3 regions of the Lentzea sp. CA-135723 genome follow, and region 1 is predicted to be linked to each of the others. Evidence: riboswitches for the same ligand, from Rfam matches in the RefSeq annotation. Region 1 holds a riboswitch; each other region holds the start of a gene.
What was found. Region 1 has a riboswitch for cobalamin ahead of ACQEU1_RS20260 (LPXTG cell wall anchor domain-containing protein). Riboswitches for the same ligand answer to the same signal wherever they lie in the genome.

Region 1 (3,262 bases):
GTGGTGGAGGCGGGGGTGGCGCCGGTGCGGCCGGCGGGGCGATGCCGGGTTGTTCGCCGGCTCCGAACGCCCACCCCTGCACGGTGCCGCGCGCCGGGACGTAGGTCGCCGCCCCCTGGTTGCTGTAGGTCCACGAGCCGCCGGCCGGTGCGTGCCAGTACGACCAGTAGGCCGTGGCGGGCGGGGTGTTGACGCACTTGTCGGAGTCCGTGCCCGGCTTTCCGTTGATGCGGCAGACGAAACCCTGCTGCCGTTGCGCGTAGGTGTAGCCGAAGCCGGCCGCGGTCAGTGCGGCGATGCCGGACGACGGGCTGCCTGGCGCGCAGCCCTGCTGCACGCCGCCGCCCAGCCCCCGGTAGTCCACGACGACGGTCACGCCGTCGCAGCCCGCCGCGTGCGCCGGCACCGGTGCGAACGCCGCTACCAGTGCCAGCGCGAGGAAGAACCGTTTCACGGGGCGGTGCTCGGGGCGGTGCCGGCGCCGAACGCCCAGCCCTCGACCGTGCCGGGAGCCGGGTCGTAGCTGCCGGCGCCCGAGGTGCTGTAGGTCCAGCTGTCGCCGGGGGTGGCGTGCCAGTACGACCAGTACGCGCTGGTCGTGGGCGCGGTGCACGGATTCGGCAGCGAGTTGATCCGGCACACGAAGCCGGGCTGGCGCGGCACGAACGAGTAGGTGAAGCCCGCGCCGGTCAGCGCGGCGAGGCCGGTCGCCGGGTCGCCTGCGGCGCAGCCCGTCTGGGCGCCACCACCCAGGGCGGCGAAGTCCACCACGACCTTGACGCCCGCGCACGGGGCGGCGGAGGCCGGGGACGCGACGACTAACGTGCTCGCGAGCAGGGCGAGGACAGCAAGCATGCGGCGCATCACGCACCAACCTTCCGACGACGGGAGACGAACAGCAGGGCGGCACCGGCGAGCACGGCGAACGAACCGAACAGCGTCAGCGGCACGGCCTGGTCGGGCCCGGTGACGGCGAGCGGCGGATCCACCGGCGCCTCGGGCCCGGCCGGAGCAGGCACCGGGGAGACCGGCGGCGCCGAAGACGAAGGAGGCGTGACAGCGCAGTCGATCGCGGGGACGCCGGGCGTGGCGGACGCCGCCGACACGTCCGCGAGGCTGACCCGCGCGAGACCCAGCATCGCCTGCGTGGTCGCCCGGATCGCCGGGTACAGCTCGAACCCGGCCGCGTCGTAGGCGACGCCACCGCGTTGCGCGTCCGGCCCGGAACACCCGACCTGCAACGACTTCAGGTACGCGACGGCCTTGTCCGCGGCGGCACCGCGTTCACCCGCGACGAGCGCGCCGACCGCGAGGCCCGTGCTGTTGGCGTTGGACCCCGCCGTCGCCGCCGGAAAGCCACCGTCGGCCTGCTGCTGCCCGACGAGCCACGTCAGCGCTTTGGGCGCCGCCGACTTCTCCCCCGCCGCCAGCAACGCCTGGAGCACCATCGCCGTACCGTCCACATCGGACTTGCAGGTCGCCTGCCCGAACGCGATCGGGAACCCGCCGTCCGGGCACTGCGTGGAGACCTGGTACGCCAACGGCTTCTCGAACGACTCGCCGGCCCGCTTCAGCACGATGATCGCCAACGCCTGCGTGAACGCGTTGGTCTGGTCCCACTCGGGATCGGTCCTGTCGCGGAATCGCCCGGACTCCTCCTGCAACGGCCCGAGCCGCTCCAGCAGGTCGACGCCCGCGAAGGAGTGCGGATCGGTGCCGAGCGTCTGCGCCACCAGCGCGAGCTTCACCAGCCCGCCGACGTACGACTCCGCGTCACCGTCGCCGACCAGCGCGAGCATCTGGTCGGGCTCCCCGAGCCACGCCGCCGCCTGCGCGGCCGTCGACCTGCCCACCCCGGCGGCCGCCAGCGCGTACACGCCGTCCGCGGTCAGCCCTGGATCGACGAGGTCAGGCCCCTTGAGCAGGTGGGAACCGCCGACGAACTGAGCGGCCAGCCACGTGCCGGCCGACGGCGTCTCCGCCGCCCGCGCCTGCGGTGTCACCACGAGCGCTGCCGCCACCACGGCGGCCAACGCCGATCTCCTGATCACTGCGCCTCCCCTAGCCCGCTGTCCTCGACGGGTCCTTGGAGCCACCACACGCCACGGGCAGTCGGACTATCACCGTTGCGGGTCAGTGCCGGAGTTGCACCGGCTTCCCCCGCGGCGTGCGGATGCTGTTGTCAACCATGGATCGTGCGGGAGGGATCAGACGTAGTCAAATGGCTGTGAGCTGGACCATTGATCACCGCACCACCACAATCGTGGGCATGGGGGACTTTCAGAAACTGATCGAAGACGCCGTGCCGTCGCTGGAGACCTTGATTCCAGCCGACCCGGCCGCGCTCATCGGCCGCTACACCACCCGCAGACCCGAGCACGTCGGCCATCCCGGTGCCACGGTCGTGCAGCAGGCGCTGGAACGGTTCCCGAGCCTGCCCGCCGAACGGCTGCTGGGCGCGCTGGAACTCGCGGTCGCGAAGCTCGACCTGGTCGCGCCCGCCGACACGATCGCCGGCCTTGCACCACCGCACGACGGCGCCTTCGGCTTCCTGACCATCGAGGGGCAGAGCGCTCTGTCCTCGCCGACGAGGCTCGTGCTGGCGCTGCACCACGGCATCAGTGACCTGGTCATCCGGCACGTGCGCGCGGCCGTGCCCGACCAGAGCGGCCTCACCGGCGACGAGGAACAGATCGTCGTCCAGCGCGGCCGGGCCCACCTGGCCACGGCCGTGGTGGTGGCGCGGGCGATCCTCAACGCCGTCGGCACCCCGTTCGCGAAGGACCCGGTGGCGGCCATCGGGTTCGGCATCGCGGCGACCGCCGAGATCATCCCGGACGTGCCGATGCCGGACGCGTACACCCGTGCGTTGCTGGAGAAGCGGCGCCGTGAGTACATCGGGATGTCCTGGCCCACCAAGGCGACCGTGTCGAACCACCAGTTCGTGCTCGCCGAGGAACCCTGCGAGGCGACGGACTTCAGCGCCACCGGGCTCGCCACGCCCGTCGAGACCGGGTTCGCCGTGCGCACCGGCATCGAGGAGGGCGTGGTCGACGTGTCGGTGCGGGCGCTGATGCAACCGCCGGAGCCGCAGGACCTGGAGGACTGGGACGAGGTCGTCGAGATCAGCTACACCGCGGTCGACGGAGACGCGAAGCTCGGTCACGGGCACACCGCGCCGTGGCCGGGAGAGTTCCGCGCCAGGGTCTGCGCGAACGGCAGGGACGAGGACGAGGAGCACTACGAGCTCACGATCTGGCAG
Region 2 (3,262 bases), 2.9 Mb from region 1:
GGCGGCCTTCAGCGCGTCCTTGGTCGGATCGCCGCCGAGGCCGGACGAGGTCGCCCTGCCGTCCGTCAGCAGCACGACCAGGGGGCGCTTGCGCGGGTCCCGCAACCGTTCGATCTCCAGCACGCGGTGCGCCTTCAGCAGTCCGTCGGCGAGAGGGGTCCGGCCGCCGGTGCGCATCTTCTTCAACCGGGTCGCCGCCGCGTCGACGGACGTCGTCGGAGGCAACGCGACCTCGGCGGTCTGCCCGCGGAACGTCACCACGCCCACCTTGTCCCTGCGCTGGTAGGCGTCGCGCAGCAACGAGATCACCGCGCCGCTGACCGCCGACATCCGCTTCTGCGCGGCCATCGATCCGGAGGCGTCGACGACGAACAGGACGAGGTTCGACTCCTTGCCCTCGCGCACGGCCTTGCGCAGGTCGGCGGCGGTGAGCAGCAGTCCAGGCCCAGTCCGCCCCCGAGAAGCCTGGTGCGGCGCGGCGGTCGTCAGCGTGTCGACCAGGTGCAGCCCGTTGCCGTCCACTGTGGACGAACGGACGACCCGGCCGGTGCGGGCACGGGCGCGGGAACGCTTGCCCGGCGCGCCTTCGCCGACCCCGGGGACCTCCAGCAGCCGCGCCTTGAACGCGGGCGAGGGCTCCGGTGCCGGACGGTCCGCAGGCGCGTTTCCGTTGCCCTTGGGGCCTTCCTGCGGTTCGGGCAGCTCGCCGCCACCGGGGCCGTCGTCGTCCGGACCCTCGTCAGTCGGCTCCTCGGCGTGCTCGGCCGCCTGCTTCATGGCGTCCTCGAGCTGCTGCTCCTCGATGCCGGGCTCGTCGAACGGGTCGCGCCGCCGCCGGTGCGGCAGCGCGAGCCGGACGGCGGTCTCGACGTCGGTCTCCTCGACGGCGTCGGCGCCCCGCCACGCGGCGTGGGCGACCGCGGCACGGGCGACCACGAGGTCCGCGCGCATGCCGTCGACCTCGAAAGCGGCGCAGACGGCGGCGATCCTGCGCAGCTCACCGTCCGGAAGGGACACTCCGGCCAGCCGCGACCGGGCGTCGGTGATCTGCTGCTTCAACGCCAGGTCCTCGTCCGCCCACTTCGACGCGAACCCGGCCGGGTCGGCCTCGTAGGCGAGCCGGCGGCGGATCACCTCGGTGCGCACGGCGACGTCCCGCGCGGCCTTCACCGCCACGGTCAGCCCGAACCGGTCGAGCAGCTGCGGCCGCAGCTCGCCCTCCTCGGGGTTCATCGTGCCGACCAGCAGGAACTGCGACGGGTGCGACACCGACACGCCCTCGCGCTCGACGTGGGCGCGCCCCATCGCGGCGGCGTCGAGCAGCAGGTCGACCAGGTGGTCGTGCAGCAGGTTGACCTCGTCGACGTACAGCACGCCCCGGTGCGCCGCCGCCAGGAGCCCCGGCTGGAACGCCCGCACGCCCTCGGTCAGCGCCTTCTCCAGGTCGAGCGACCCGACCAGCCGGTCCTCGGTGGCGCCGACGGGCAGTTCGACCAGCCGCGCGGGCCGCCGCTCCACCCCGTCGTGCGGCGCGTCGGGGCAGTCCACCGTCCCGGGCGCGCAGCCGAAGCGGCACCCGGCCGAGACGTCGAGCTCGGGCAGCAACGCGGCCAGGGCGCGCACGATGGTCGACTTCGCGGTCCCCTTCTCACCTCGGACGAGCACGCCGCCGATACCGGGGTGCACGGCGTTGAGCAGCAGGGCGAGCCGGAGGTCGTCATGGCCGACGACAGCCGAAAACGGGAACATGCTCGGCGAAGTCCTTCCTCGGGTGTCCACGCCCGCGGTCAGGTGAAGAGGGGGACGAGTTCCTGACTTCCGGCGTCCAAAGCCGGTCACAGTCGCGGGACGGCGCCGGAGTCACACCGGCTTCCTCGCGCTCCCCTCACAGCCCAGGCATCGTCGCATTTCGCATGGCGGGGTCCAACAGCCAGGTGAGCGACGTCGCTAGATCGACCCGAGGAACTCCGTCCACGCCGCCCTGACCTCGTCCGCCGTCCACTCCAGGGCAGGCTCGGCCACGGTCACCTCGGTCTTGGCGAGCGGCCCGTCCTGCCAGAACCCGCCGAGGAACGTCCCGCTCAGCTCCTTGAGCCGGGCCGGGTCGCCGGGCAGGTGCAGCGCGAACTGGTGCGTGTGAGGTTCGGGCTGGTCCATCGCGGCGGCGACGACCTTGGCGTGCGCGACGTACGCACCGAGGCGAGGCAACACCGTGTCCAGGCCGTGCAACGCGGACAACGCGGCGGGCCACTGCTGGAACAGCATGCCGCCATAGCGGTGCCGCCAGACCCGTGCCTGCTCGACGAAGTCCAGGGTGCCCGCGAGCGCCGCACCCGAGATGCCCTCCAGCGACTTGTAGAACGACACGTAGACCGAGTCGAACAGGCCGGCGATCTCGGGCAGCGGCTTGCCCAGCCCGAACGTGCTCTCCCACAGCCGCGCGCCGTCGAGGTGCACGACCGCGTCCCGTTCGCGGGCCGCCTCGACCACCGACACGAGCTCTTCCCAGGCCGGCAGGACGAACCCGGCCTCGCGGTCCGGCACCTCCAGCAGCAGCGTCCCGAACGGCTCGGGGCAGGTGCCGACGTCGGCGTCGCGCACCCTGATCGGCCGCAGCCCGGACAACGCGGTCAGCGCGTCGTCCTCGTGGTTCAGCGGATGTGCCCGCGGGTGCATCGCGACGATCGGGTTGTGCGTGCGGTCCGCCCAGCAGCGCAACGCGATCTGCTGCGCCATCGTCCCGGTCGGCACGAACAGCGCGGCCTCGGTGCCCAGCAACGCGGCGACCCGCTCCTCCAGCGCACCCACCGGGCCGCCGTCGCCGTAGCGGTCGGGGTCGACGTCCGGCACCGGGCCGAGCGACTCCAGCAGCGTCTTCTTGCGGACTCCGGAAAGCTGACGGTTCAACACCCCAGCATCAAACCTCAGCTCAGCGGCTCACAGCCACCGACTTCGGCGCGCGGAACGACAGCAGGTTCAGCCACTCCGGCCTGGGCCCGACCAGGTGCAACGACGGTTCGTGCGCGGCCACCGTGCGCAACGTCACGGCGGCCTCCAGGCGCGCCAGGCCGGCGCCGAGGCAGAAGTGGCGGCCGTACCCGAACGCCAGATGGCGCGGGTCGGTCTCCTTACCGCTCAACAACAACACGAGCTCCGCACCGGCGGGAACGCGCACACCGGACAGAACGACCTCACGCGCGGTCAGTCGCCGCCACGTCACGACGGGCGTCTCGGTCCGCAGCACGTCCTCGACGAACGCCTC
Region 3 (3,262 bases), 1.6 Mb from region 1:
ACCGCGCCGTCGAGGCGGATCACCTTCGCGGTGATGCCGCGGGCCTTGAGGTCGCGGCCCACGAGCTTCGGGTACGCCGTGGCGAGGCGCTTGCCCTCCAGGTCGGAGACCTTCCAGTCGGTGCCGCGAGGCCCCGCGTACCGGAAGGTCGACGACCCGAAGCCCAGCGCCAGCAGCTCCTCGACCGAGGAGCCGTTGTCGTCGGCGCCGGAGTCGGCGGCCAGGTCCCGGCCGGTGATGCCGAGGTCGAGGTCACCGGACGCCACGTAGATCGCGATGTCCTTGGGGCGCAGGAAGAAGAACTCGACGTCGTTGTTGTTGTCGAGGACGGTCAGGTCACGCGGCTCGTGCCGCTGCCGGTAGCCGGCCTCGGTGAGCATGGCGGAGGCGCGTTCAGCGAGCGCGCCCTTGTTCGGGACTGCTACGCGCAGCATGTGGAAGTCTCTTTCAGAGGTACTTGTAGACGTCTTCGAGGGTGAGCCCACGGCCCAGCATGAGCACCTGGAGGCGGTAGAGCAGCTGCGAGATCTCTTCGGAGAGCTTCTCGTCGGACTCGTACTCGGCGGCGATCCAGACCTCGCCCGCCTCCTCCAGGACCTTCTTGCCCTGCGCATGGACCCCGGCCTCAAGCGCTGCGACGGTGCCGGAACCCTCCGGCTTGGTGGCGGCTCGTTCGGTCAGCTCAGCGAACAGGGAATCGAAGGTCTTCACGGCACGACATCCTCCCATCCCGCGCACGCCCGTCCACACCGCGGTCGCATCTGTCCCAGGCCGTGGACGGATCTGTCCTGCATGGACACCCAGTAGCGTGAACTTCCGTGTCTGAGTTCGCCGAGGTACTCGAAGCACTGCGCCGGGTGCGCGGGATCAACCCGTTCTTCGCCCTCGACGTGGGCCGTCCGGACGAGTCGTGGCTGCCGGGAACGGCGTTGCTCGAAGGCCCCGCGCTCCAGACCACCATCGACGCCATCGCGGACCGCTACCGCGCCGAGGAGCCCAGGGTCGCGGCGAGTCTCTTCTTCCTCAGTTACACGGCCCGGTTGCTCAGCCCGCTCACGGCGGCGAACCTGCCGGTCGACGTCCGGCCGGAGAACCTCTGGTGGCAGCACCACCCGGCGAACGGCCTGAGCGTCCGCATCGACCTGCCCCGGCTGGGGCCGCCCGCCGCCGAGGCACTCGCACCGGTCGTCGAGGCGATCCAGGCGGTGACGCCGGTGGCGAGCGGGTTGCTGTGGGGCAATGCGATGTCGAACGTCGCGGGCGCGCTGAAAATGGTCGTGCGCGCCGGCCTGCTCACCGCGGAGGAAGCGGAAGAACGCGGCGAACGGCTCATGAGCGCACCGCCGTTCGAACAGGCGGGAGAATTTCTGGCCTTTCCCGGCGAGCTCGGGTTCCGGCGCCGGTCGTGTTGTCTCTACTACCGCGTTGCCGCAGGTGGGAAGTGTGGCGACTGCCCACTCGTGAAGTGAGGAACGCAACAACTCTTATGGCCGGTTGTGCTTGAGAGCCGGCTCAACTTACGGTGCACGCGCCGCAGTGACGGGAAGCCGGTGTGAATCCGGCGCGGTCCTCGCCACTGTGACCGGGAAGCGATCCCCGCCGAGCACGTCACTGGTCCCCGCCGGGACTGGGAAGACGCGGGGGCAGCGTTGATCCGGGAGTCAGGAGACCGGCTGCGGCGCCGCTAGGAGAGTTGACCTTCCACGAGGTATGGAGGAGCCCGTCATGACGAGCCCCGCAGCAAATCTGTCCGCCGTCCAGGTGCCGAAGTGGGCGTTCGCCGCCGCACTGCTCGGCCTGATCGTCACGTACCTGGTCCTGCAGGAGAACGGTCTCGCGCTCGGCGCGGGTTCCGAGTTGCTGCACGAGTTCTTCCACGACGGCCGGCACGCCCTCGGCGTCCCCTGCCACTAGATCCACGCAGATGACGACGACGTACAAGTCCATCGCACTGCGCGGCATCGCGGCCGGCGGCATCGCCGGTGTCGCGTCCGCGCTCGTGCAGCTGCTGGTGACCGAGATCCCGATCCGGGCCGCGCTCGCGGTCGAGGAGGCTCGCGCACCCGCCGGCGAAGAGGCCGGCCACTCCCACGGCGGCGAGGAGGAGCTCGTCAGCCGCGGCGCCCAGGTCGTGGGCGGCATGCTCGGCGTGGTGATCGTCGGCATCGCGGTCGGCCTGGTGTTCGCCACGGCCTACGCGCTGTCGAAGCGCTGGTTCACCGACCGCACGCCGTTCAGCCGCAGCTTCGCGTTCGGTGCCGCGGTCTTCGGTGCCGTGGCGCTGCTGCCGTGGATCAAGTACCCGGCCAACCCGCCCGCCGTCGGCGACCCGGAGACGGTGAACTACCGCACCGCGCTCTACCTCGGCGTGGTGGTCGCCGGTCTGCTGATCGTGTGGGGTGCGAGCTGGCTCGCCGAGCAGCTGCGCGCGCAGTCCCAGCCTGTACGCACGACGGCGGTGCTGCTCGCGGTCGCCGCGGCCACGGCCGTGGTGCTGCTCGCGTTCCCCGCCCCGCCGGACACGATCCCCGCGGACATGCCGGTGAACGTGCTGTGGCAGTTCCGCCTCAGCTCGCTCGCCCAGCTGGCCACGCTCTACGTCGGCATCGGCGTGGTGTTCGGCCTGCTGATCGACCCGGCCACGCGCAAGGCCAAGGCCGCGCAGAAAGCCGCTGTCGCCTGACGGTGCCGGGGTGGCCGCCCGTTCGGCCACCCCGCCCGCGTTCAGCCCTGGAGAGCCCGCAGCACCTCGACGTCCACGCCCACCAGGGACTCGCGGAAGATCCGCCGCTCCCCCTCCGGCACCTCGACGTCGCACGGCACCACCAGCACGGTGCAGCCGGCCGCGACCGCCGCCGCCACCCCGGTCGGCGAGTCCTCGATCGCCACGCAGCGCGCCGCGTCCACGCCCAGCAGCCGCGCCGCCTTCAGGTACGGCTCCGGCAACGGCTTGTTGAGGCCGTCGACCTCGTCGCCGCACACCGTCACGTCGAACAGGTCGCGGCCGATCGTGTCCAGCGCGACCTCGGTCAGCGGGCGTTCGGTCGACGTCACCAACGCCATCGGCACGCCCGACGCGCGCACCGCGCGCAACGCCTCCTGGGCGCCCGGCCGCCACGGCAGCCCGGCGCGGAAGACCTCCTCGGTGCGGCGCAGGATCCACGCGCCGCCGTCCACGAGGTCGGCGTCCGTCGGCTCGATGCCGACGTCGGCGAAGAGCAGGCGCATCGTCGTGGGCACGTTGGTGCCGACCATGCGTTCG

Region 2: linked by a shared signal. The riboswitch ahead of ACQEU1_RS34885 (putative cobaltochelatase) and the one ahead of ACQEU1_RS20260 (LPXTG cell wall anchor domain-containing protein) in region 1 are both predicted to bind cobalamin.
Region 3: linked by a shared signal. The riboswitch ahead of ACQEU1_RS12090 (CbtB domain-containing protein) and the one ahead of ACQEU1_RS20260 (LPXTG cell wall anchor domain-containing protein) in region 1 are both predicted to bind cobalamin.

The regions. Positions count from the first base shown of each region.
Region 1 covers NZ_JBNJMK010000001.1:4,509,241-4,512,502, forward strand. Annotated here, with positions in the region: gene ACQEU1_RS20250 (hypothetical protein) at 1-454, opposite strand, end outside; gene ACQEU1_RS20255 (hypothetical protein) at 451-864, opposite strand; gene ACQEU1_RS20260 (LPXTG cell wall anchor domain-containing protein) at 864-2,051, opposite strand; adenosylcobalamin-variant (AdoCbl-variant) riboswitch at 2,099-2,170, opposite strand; gene ACQEU1_RS20265 (DUF6461 domain-containing protein) at 2,270-3,262, shown strand, end outside.
Region 2 covers NZ_JBNJMK010000001.1:7,433,197-7,436,458, reverse strand. Annotated here, with positions in the region: gene ACQEU1_RS34885 (putative cobaltochelatase) at 1-1,749, opposite strand, end outside; cobalamin riboswitch at 1,786-1,919, opposite strand; gene ACQEU1_RS34880 (threonine aldolase family protein) at 1,948-2,907, opposite strand; gene ACQEU1_RS34875 (hypothetical protein) at 2,930-3,262, opposite strand, start outside.
Region 3 covers NZ_JBNJMK010000001.1:2,866,522-2,869,783, forward strand. Annotated here, with positions in the region: gene hisG (ATP phosphoribosyltransferase) at 1-434, opposite strand, end outside; gene ACQEU1_RS12080 (phosphoribosyl-ATP diphosphatase) at 448-711, opposite strand; gene ACQEU1_RS12085 ((2Fe-2S)-binding protein) at 819-1,469, shown strand; cobalamin riboswitch at 1,518-1,692, shown strand; gene ACQEU1_RS12090 (CbtB domain-containing protein) at 1,726-1,914, shown strand; gene ACQEU1_RS12095 (CbtA family protein) at 1,925-2,683, shown strand; gene ACQEU1_RS12100 (HAD family hydrolase) at 2,725-3,262, opposite strand, start outside.